Regions from separate parts of the Janthinobacterium sp. GW821-FHT03C10 genome, predicted to be linked through region 1. Evidence: predicted binding sites of a transcription regulator. Region 1 holds the regulator's gene; each other region holds the start of a gene.

Region 1 (3,279 bases):
TGGTACCGGTCAGGCGTGCTGGCATGATCTTGCCGTTTTCCTGGACGAAGTCTTTCAGCGTGTCGACGTCTTTGTAGTCGACTTGCTCAACGTGAGCTGCCGTGAAGCGGCAGAACTTCTTACGTTTGAACAAAGGGTTTTGCTGTTTGCGTTTTTCTTTAAGCTTGAGCTTATTTTTGTCGAACTTTTTACCGAATGCCATGTCAGGCTCCTGTATCTAAAATGCGCTAGTCGGGAATGACTGCACTAAAATCAATGATGTGAAACACCAAACTCTTGCTGTTGCGGCTCTTCCTGGCCAGGAAACCCGTGAACTGATACACCCCGCCCAAGCTTGCCTGACTGAACCGGCCTGAAATTTCGCCAGCGGCTAGCGCGGCAACATCAAACTCGGTCAAACGGGCAATCCCTGCTTCCATCTGCTGCGAACTGTGTTGCAATACTGCATTCACAATCGGCAGCCCTGCCGGGGTATAGCGCAATATTTCGCGCTCGGCAATGATGGCGGTGACTTGTAGCTGGTTCAGCGCACGATCCTGGTCAAAAATTAAGCGGCTGCGGCTGGAGCGGCTGCTGGTGCTTCGGTGCGGTGGCTTTTGGCCGCGTCTTCGCGTTGTACCGATTTCATCATCGGCGAAGGAGCTGTTTCAGCTTTCTTCATTTTAACGGTCAGGTGACGCAACACGGCATCATTGAATTTGAATGCTGTTTCCAACTCGACCAGGGTCTCGTTGTCGCATTCGATGTTCAGGCAGATGTAGTGTGCTTTAGGCAGCTTTTGGATCGAGTAAGCCATTTGGCGGCGGCCCCAATCTTCCACGCGGTGAACCGAACCGCCGCGGGTGGTTACGCTGGCTTTGTAGCGTTCGATCATCGCGGGCACTTGCTCGCTTTGGTCCGGATGGACGATAAAGACTATTTCATAATGACGCATGCAAACTCCTTCAGGTCGGATTGATAATCGCCCACCCCGGCGTCAAGACGGGTGTGGGAAGGTCAGCCGAAGATTATAACCGCCTTTTGCAAACGTTTCAATCATTGCTTGCGCCAGCGCCCGAAAAGACCGCGCGCGAACGCGCTTTCCGCCCATGGACAAGTATTTCTTGCGAAATTCGCCGAAAACACGCAAATCCCCTTGCATAGTGGGCGATACTGTACAAAAATACAGTCTGTTCATATAGACAGCATTTCAGTATGCACCCACCGCTCATGATCAAGCTGACAGCACGACAAGAACAAATCCTGAACCTGATCAAGGACGCGATTGAAAACACGGGCTTTCCTCCCACCCGTGCCGAAATCGCCAATGAACTGGGTTTCAAATCGGCCAACGCGGCCGAAGAGCATTTGCAGGCCCTGGCCCGCAAGGGCGCCATCGAGATTTCGCCCGGCACCTCGCGCGGCATCCGCCTGATCGGCGCGGCGGCTGAAGCCCTGCCATCGAAAGTGCCGGCAGCGCTGCTGATGTCGCTGCCCCTGATCGGCCGCGTGGCGGCAGGCTCGCCCATCCTGGCACAGGAAAACCTGGAAGCGAGCTACAACGTGGACCCGGCCCTGTTTTCGGCCAAGCCCGACTTCCTGCTGAAGGTGCGCGGCTGGTCCATGCGCGACGCCGGCATCATGGATGGCGATTTACTGGCCGTCAAGAAGGTCGACAGCGCCAAGAACGGCCAGATCGTCGTCGCCCGCATCGGCGACGAAGTCACCGTCAAGCGCTACAAGAAGACGGGTTCCGTGATCGAACTGTTCCCGGAAAATCCCGACTTCAAGGTCATCACCGTATCGCCGGAAGATGAATTCGCCCTGGAAGGGCTGGCCGTCGGACTCATGCGCAGCTGGCATTAAACGACTGCACGAAAAAAGGGCCGCAACAGCATGACTGTTGCGGCCCTTTTCATTTATCCGGCGACTTATACATCGAGTGCCTGGCGGAAATCCTCGAGCAGATCCACCTCGTCCTCGATGCCGACGGAGACGCGGATCAGCGATTCGGCGATACCCATGCTGGCACGCCGCTCGGCACCCATCTCATAGAAGATCGTGTGGGCGACGGGAATGACCAGGGTGCGCGTGTCGCCGAGGTTGCTCGCGGGAATGGCCAAATTCAAACGATTGAGGAAATCGAAGCAGTCGATGCCATCCTTGAGTTCAAAGCTGAACAGGGAGCCATAGCTGCGGAACAGGTCGCTCGCCAGCGCATGCTGCGGGTGCGACGCCAGACCCGGGTAATGCACGGCCGCCACGCGCGGATCGGCGGCCAGCATGGTGGCCAGGGCCAGGGCGTTCGAGCAGGTGCGGTCCATGCGCAAGGCCATGGTTTCCGCGCCGACGGCGATATGGTGCGCCGCTTCCGGCCCCAGCGAGGCGCCGAAGTCGCGCAAGGCCTTGGCGCGGATTTGCGCGATACCCCATTGCGCCGGCGCCGCCTTCTTGTAGTTCTCAAAGATGTTCGGATACTGCGTCCAGTCGAACACGCCCGTGTCCGTCAAGCTGCCGCCCAGCGCATTGCCGTGGCCGCCGATGGATTTCGTCAAGGCATTGACCACCAGGCCCGCGCCCACGGCTTTCGGGCGGAACAGATACGGCGTCGTCATGGTGTTGTCGACGATGTACAAGATGCCCTTCTCGCGGCACAACTCGCCGATCTTTGCCAGGTCGGCGATCTGCGTGCGCGGATTGGCGATGGTTTCCACGAACACGATGCGCGTGGCCGGCGTGATGGCGGCCGCCACGTTGGCCACCTCGGTGGCGTCGACGAACGATACATCGATGCCCTGCCCCGTCACCGTTTGCCACAGGCTGTTGGTGTTGCCAAACAAAAAGGCCGACGACACCACATGGTCGCCCGCGCGCAGCAGCGACTGCACCACGGCGCCGATGGCGCCCATGCCGGTGGCGAAGCACAGGGTGGCCACGCCATCTTCCATCTGGTTGACCTTGTCTTCCAGCGCGGACACGGTCGGGTTGCCCTGGCGGCCATAGCGGAAGCCCGGCTCCTTGCCCTGGAACACGGAAGCGAGCTGGCGCGCATCGCCATAGCCGAACGCGACGGAAGTGTGCACGGGCTTGTGCAGGGAGCCGTGCTCGATGCCCTTGCGGCGGTCGTTATGCAGGATGGTGGTGGTAAAGCCGTAGTTTTTTTTATCGTTCATGATCGCGGAGCAAAAAAAGCCCGGCGCTAGCCGGGCAAGATAATTACGCTTCTGTCGTGGCCAGGTTCAGGTTCAGCTGGGAACGCGGCGTATCTTCGGGCGCCGCCGCCTTCGGATGGTGGCGCGC
Region 2 (3,279 bases), on a different contig from region 1:
GGATAGGTTTAGGTAGCAGCCAGAACGGGCGCTCAAACGCCTCATCCTCGGCGTTGACTGCCTTGCGCTTTTCGGTGGCGGCAGCCCAGGCATTGCTTTCCTCCGGCCGATGGTCATGATGCTCGACAGGCGAGAGGACGTTGTCGCTGCCAAGACGGGCACTGAGTAATTCCAGTAGGCGCTTATAGTCGGCGGGGTTGCCGCCCGGGTCGGGAAACAGGTCTTGTGTCGGTGGCGCCATCGCGGTGAGCAGGCGCGCTTCCAGGCGCAGGGCGATGACCGGGGCAACCAGTTCCGTGCGCGCCAGGCGCTCCTTCAGCAGCCGTATCAGGTGTTCATCGCGCCAGGTCGGCTCCGCCAATCCGATCTCGATCGGCGTGGGCGGGATCGCAGTCTTGCCGCGCTCATGCTCCAGCAGCAGAACAAAAACGCTCACCGCCTGCTGGCGCGCGACCAGCCAGCCGACAAATTGCTGCAGCAGGCCAGTGGCGCCGTCCAGCAGGGCATCAGCGTGTTCGATCCGGTCAAAGGTTTCGATGCGCGCAGAGAAGGTCTCGGGGATGGCGATCCATGCAAACAGTTCAGGAGCGAGCCCATAGGCACGGTCGAGCTCATCGAGCACTTGCTTGTTCATCCTGCGTTGAATGCCAGGGCGGGGCAGGCGCCGTAGCGCCGCCAGACGATCAGCACCAATGTCGGTGAGCCACTCCAGGTGATTTGCCGTGCCGGGCAGATACGCGCAGGGCATGCGATCGAGCTGGCGCTCGAGTGAGCGCATGTGCACGGTGCGCCGCAGAATGATCTGGCGTTTGGCGGGCTGCCAGCGCGACAGCAGCCAGGCCCCCATGGCCGTCGGCGCCGTGCCGAGTTGTGAAGTCACCCCAAGCGCTTGCAGGGCAGCGCGAATGCGCCGGCTGATGGCGGCGCGTCCGTTAAATAGGCGCAAGCTGGCGGTCACGTCCAGCAGCAGGCTGAAGTCGCCGGCATGCGCCACTTCCGGGGTGAACTGGAGGAGGGCGAGCGCGATGGCATTGCTGGTGATCAATTCACGCTCAACATTACGCTCCAGGATCACGGTATCTGGCGAGACAGCCGCCACGCCGCCAGGGCGCATGCCGATACGCACGCCTTCGGCATAGGCTTGTTGCGAGACCGTGATAATGCGGCCCTTGTCGACCACCGCATACGGCCCCGGCTCACACCAGCGCGGCCTGAGGCATTCGAGAGGCAACAGTGGGAGGTGTACGCTGAACCAGAACCGCATTTTGATCGTCCAAAAATCGTTGACGGGCCGGCATGTCAGCCAGCGGGATAAAGAGTGGCGCCTCATGATGTGGGCCACGCCGTTTAACAATGTGAGTGGAAATGCCACCGGCGGCAGGGCGCAATGCCAGGCGCAACGGCGCTGGTGACGCATCTGCCGCTGCGCTCATCGGCCGGACCAGCCAGAAGAACGTCTCGGTGGTCTGTGCCGCCAGATTGAGGCGCCGCAGTGCTTCGTCGCGGATATTCGTCTGCCACAGCAATACCGCACCGCAGCTGCCATTGCGCAGGATCTGCTCCGTGGACCAGAGCGCATCGGCGGTGCTGGGGGCGCGTATCCAGAGCAGGTTCGCGCAGCTCAGGTCCATGAACTTGCAGGCGGCGGAGTTGGGCAAGTACGGCGGCTGCACCAGGGCGATCCGACGTTGTTGCGACAATTGCGCCAGCACTGGCCGTAACAAGTGCATTTCCCCGATACCAGCTTGCTGAACTAGCAACTCCGTGAAGGTCGATTGCGGCCAACCGTTGCCCGGAAGCTCGCGATCCAAGGCGCTGTGACCGGTAGTGACGGTGCTGCTTGTTCCTCGACTCAGTTCACTTGCCCGCCAGACGTCACGCAGCAGGGCGCTATTGGCCAATGCGGTGGTGCTGGTGCGTTGAAGGGGCGGTGAAAGCATGGCGACTGGCGAGCGAGGTTATTGATTAGTCTCAAACTACTGTACATAAACACAGTATAGGCTGAGAACGTCAAAAACTGCAAGGTCCATGAATTTCTTGAATTGAAACTAATAGTTGCGATGGTGCAAGAGAGTAAATAGGGAAGCATCATTTCATATTTGTTGCTGCGCAAACTTCAGTTCGAGCTGCAAGTGCCCTCGGTGTGGTGCGGCGCGCTACAAGAATGTTCGAGAACACAACCTGACCATTTTGGTTTGTTCTGAGCACTGTGGGTGGGACTATCAATGCAGTTCTGGTGGTTATGCGCCTATAGGGCCAAAGCCCGCATTTTGAATCGGAAAATCGTTCTGGGCGGATAACAGAACTGGGTTTGAGCCCAAGATGAGTGGCCGGATATTTGGAGCGTTCCTAAAGTCGGTAAGTGTCGCCAAGGCCAACCTCCTGGCTGTTGGCCTGGTCGGAGAATTTGCCGCAGGTATGTTTCGAAATCAGTGCCCAGTTTGAGGAAAATACTCAATAAAACTACTTTTCAAAGGCTCACCATCGTTCCATGCCTGGTCCATCCCCTATCTGGGCGCACGGATGCCAACCGTGCCATGCCTGCGTCGCAAGCTCCACCCTCATTTTCATCTCCCTTCCGCTACGGTTTCACGTCCTTAGATTTCTCACGAGAAAGTGAGCCTTGATCCATCGCAAAGAGCATTGTTTTTACAGGATTGAGGATTGACTTTGCAGATAGTGGGATGCACGATGGATTCGCTATGGATGCACATTGGATGCAACTATAGCGAAGTACAGATGCTCGTTATTAGGGGGAATCGACATGTTTGGATTGCTGAAAAAAATCTGGATACAACTGACCGGCGTGCTGCATGATGTCGTCGATAACAATAGTGATGTCGGACGCATGGCGCGTCAGGGCGTGCGCGAACTGGAGCAACAGATCGGCAAGGCGGAGGACAGCATAGCTGCCGTCGATGCCGAATTGCGCCTGATGAGAAAGGACCATCAAACCGCCTTGAAGGACGCAAACAAGTGGGACGAAGTTGCCCGCACGGCGGCCAACGACGGCCGCCGCGAGGAGGCTCTGGGTGCGATCAATAACCAGGTGCTGGCGGAGGAGCGCGCGCAGGCGTATGAGAAGAACGCCAACGACCTGGCACCGTCGCTCACCGTGCTGAACCAACAGCTTGCCGAGCTGCGCATGCAGAAGCAACAGCGCGATACGGCCGCCACCCTGCTTGAAGCGCGCAGCAAGGTTGCCAAGGCCAAAACCAATGCGGCGCGCACCATCGGCAATGTCGGCCAGAACCCCGGCGTAGATTTCGAGGCGCTCGA
Region 3 (3,279 bases), on a different contig from region 1:
CCGCGTGCACGGCGTGGAACAGTTCGGGGCGCATGTTGACGACGGCGCCCATCAGCAAGCCGCCGGCGCTGCCGCCCTGGATGATCAGGCGGTTCGGGCTCGTCCATTTTTCGCGCACCAGGTAGTCGGCGCTGTCGATGAAGTCATGGAAGGTGTTTTTCTTCTTCATCAGCATGCCGTCTTCATGCCACGCTTCGCCCATGTCGGTGCCGCCGCGGATATGCGCTTGCGCATAGATGACGCCCCGCTCCAGCAGGCTGATGCGGCTGATGGAAAAAGTGGCTTCCGTCGAGATGCCATACGAACCGTACGAGTACAGCAGCAGCGGCGCGGAACCGTCGAGCTTGACGCCCTTCTTGTAGACGACCCACAGCGGCACTTGCACGCCATCGCGCGCTTTCACCCACAGGCGCTGCGTGGTGTAGCGGCTGCCGTCAAAGCCGCCGACGATTTCCTGCTGCTTCAGTACCGTGCGCTGGCCATCCTTCATGCTGACATCGATGATGGTGGGCGGCGTGACAGGCGACTGGTACGACATGCGAAATTGCGTGGCCGAAAACTCCGGCGTGCCGACGGCCGTGGCCAGGTAGACGGGGTCGTCGAACTGCACCGTCTTCCAGTTCTTTTGCGCAAAATCAAAGATGCGCGCGCGGTTCAAGGCACGCGCCTTTTCCATCACCACCAGATAGCCCTGGAAGGCGTCGATGGACTGGATCACGGCATCCTTGTTGTGCGGTACGACGGGCTTCCAGTTCTTCGGCTGCGGCGCGGACAGGGGCGCGCTGACGACGCGGAAATTCTTCGCATCCTTGTTGGTGAGAATGTACAGCTGGCCGTCGCGGTGCTCGACGCCGTAGCGGTGGCCCTTCTCGCGTTTCAGCACGCTCTGGAAACTGCCTTGCGGCTTGCTCGTTGGCAGCAGCAGCACTTCGCTCGTATCCGTGCTGCCCGAAGTGAGCACGAAGAACTGCCTGTCGTGCGTGCGGTCCACATGGATGGCGAACTGTTCCACCGGCTCGTGGTAGACCTGTTGCGGCGCGCCGCCCAGGGCCAGGCGGAACACGCGGTCCGAGCGCTTGGTGGTGGCGTCTTCCTGCGCCAGCATCAGGGTGGCATTGTCCGCCGCCCAGGCCACGGACGTCACGCGCGGCATGCTGTCCGTGAGCAATTTGCCCGTTTTCAAATCCTTGACATGCAGCTCGTACTGGCGGAAACCCGTTGTGTCGGTGGTGTAGGCCAGCAACTGTTCATTCGGGCTGACGCTGAAGGCGCGCACGGCAAAGAATTTGTGGCCTTCGGCCAATTGATTCTGGTCCAGCAGGATTTCTTCAAACGCCTGCGCATCGTAGGCGCCGCCGGCGCCGACGGGGCGGCGGCAGTGAATCGGATATTGCTTGCCCGCTTCCACGCGCGTGTAATAGTAAAAGTTGCCCTGGCGCGCAGGCACGGACAGGTCCACTTCCTGCATGCGTCCCTTGACTTCCGCATACACCTTGTCAGCCAGCGGCTGGATCGGGGCCGTGACGGCGGCCGTGTAGGCGTTTTCCGCATTCAGGTAGTCGATCACGGCAGGATCGGTCTTTTTTTGCAGCCAGCGGTAGTCGTCCGTGACGACGGTGCCGTGGCGCGTTTCCTGCCAGGCCGTCTTGGCGGCGATGGGCGCGGACAGAGTGGCAGCGGTGGTGGTGGCGTCGGCGGCCAGCGCGGATGGCGCCAGCGTGGACAGCAGCAGGGCCGGCAGGATGGATGAGCAGGCGGCAATGCGGCGCAAGGCGTGATGTGCGGTGGACAAGGCAACTCCTTCGGTTCGTTGTTGTGCAGCAATTCTATTCTTGCTAAATAGAAAAGCCAATCATGATTTCAGTCAACACGGCGCGGCGCTTGCATCCACGGGCATTTCCAGCGATACTGTATATAACAACAGTATTTAACTGCATTCCGCCGCGAGGTGCCCTTGACCACATCTGCCTCCCCACTTCCCGAGCCGCCTGCCGCCCGCCGCTGGATAGCCCACCTGGACATGGACGCCTTCTTCGCGTCCGTGGAATTGCTGAAATATCCCGAATTGCGCGGCGAGCCGGTGGTGATCGGCGGCGGCCGGCTGCAGCAGCCCGTGCTGCAGGAAGACGGCACGCTGCAATTCGCGCGCATGCGCGACTATGTGGGGCGCGGCGTCGTCACCACCTCGACCTATGCGGCGCGCGCGTTCGGCGTGTTTTCCGCCATGGGCATCATGAAAGCGGCGAAACTGGCGCCCGACAGCATCCTGCTGCCCGCCGATTTCGAGGCTTACCGCGACTATTCGGCCCGCTTCAAGCAAGCCGTGGCCAATCTTGCCCCCATCATCCAGAACGTGGGCATCGATGAAATCTATGTCGACCTGACCGAACATGGCGAGCAGGCGCCGGCCATGGCGGCGCGCCTGAAGGCAGCCGTGTTCGAGGCGACGGGCCTGTCGTGCTCGATCGGCCTGGCGCCGAACAAATTGCTGGCGAAAATCTGTTCCGACCTGGAAAAACCCGACGGTCTGACCATTTTGTCGCCCGAGGATGTCGAAATGCGGGTCTGGCCCTTGCCGGCGAAAAAGATCAATGGCATCGGCCCGAAGGCGACGGCCAAGCTGGAAGCCTTGGGCATTGTCACCATCGGCGAGCTGGCGCGGGCCGACATGGCCATGCTGCGCACGCAGTTCGGCGACCTGTACACGGGCTGGCTGCGCCAGGCGGCGCTGGGCATCGACGAGCGGCCCGTACAGACGAGCCGGGAAACCAAGTCCGTCAGCCGCGAAACGACGTTCGAGCGCGACTTGCAGGTGGTGCGCGACCGCGCCACCCTGTCGGAAAAGCTGGAAAGCCTGTGCACGCGCGTGGCGGGCGACCTCGACAAGCAGTCGCTGGCGGGGCGCACGGTGGGCATCAAGCTGCGCTTCGAGGATTTCAGCACGGTGACGCGCGACATCACCCTGCCCAGCGCCACGGCGGACGCCGCCGCCATCCTGCGCGCCAGCCGCGACTGTTTGCGGCGCGTGCCATTTGACAAGAAAATCCGCCTGCTGGGCGTGCGCATCTCGACCTTGTCCGATCCGGCCGTCGTGACGCGGCAGGTGCCAGCCCAGGCGGAGCTGTTTCCCGCCCTGTAGCGGCGTTTCCTACAAGATACATACCGCGCCAGACCGCGCTTTTGACGGCATTTTCACGTCGAAAGTGTAGAATGGCGTTCCCCTGGCACTACTGAAACAAACGGAAGACAAAAACTATGTGGTTCAAGAATCTTCAGATT

The links. The regulator LexA, encoded in region 1, represses DNA repair genes until DNA is damaged. The targets are predictions, from matches to a motif close to ACTGTATNNNNATACAGT.
Region 2: a site for LexA is predicted at 1,979-1,996, ahead of imuA (translesion DNA synthesis-associated protein ImuA). Genes of this name have one in related genera too.
Region 3: a site for LexA is predicted at 1,908-1,925, ahead of dinB (DNA polymerase IV). Genes of this name have one in related genera too.

The regions. Positions count from the first base shown of each region.
Region 1 is NZ_JBWKUN010000007.1:15,698-18,976, forward strand. Features, by position in the region: gene rpsR (30S ribosomal protein S18) at 1-202, opposite strand, end outside; gene priB (primosomal replication protein N) at 228-527, opposite strand; gene rpsF (30S ribosomal protein S6) at 548-934, opposite strand; gene lexA (transcriptional repressor LexA) at 1,210-1,845, shown strand; gene AC07VH_RS22135 (cystathionine gamma-synthase family protein) at 1,911-3,152, opposite strand; gene purF (amidophosphoribosyltransferase) at 3,196-3,279, opposite strand, start outside.
Region 2 is NZ_JBWKUN010000013.1:31,807-35,085, reverse strand. Features, by position in the region: gene AC07VH_RS28870 (Y-family DNA polymerase) at 1-1,264, opposite strand, end outside; gene imuA (translesion DNA synthesis-associated protein ImuA) at 1,197-1,940, opposite strand; gene AC07VH_RS28860 (PspA/IM30 family protein) at 2,765-3,279, shown strand, end outside.
Region 3 is NZ_JBWKUN010000011.1:127,534-130,812, forward strand. Features, by position in the region: gene AC07VH_RS27760 (S9 family peptidase) at 1-1,792, opposite strand, end outside; gene dinB (DNA polymerase IV) at 1,955-3,139, shown strand; gene AC07VH_RS27770 (recombination-associated protein RdgC) at 3,256-3,279, shown strand, end outside.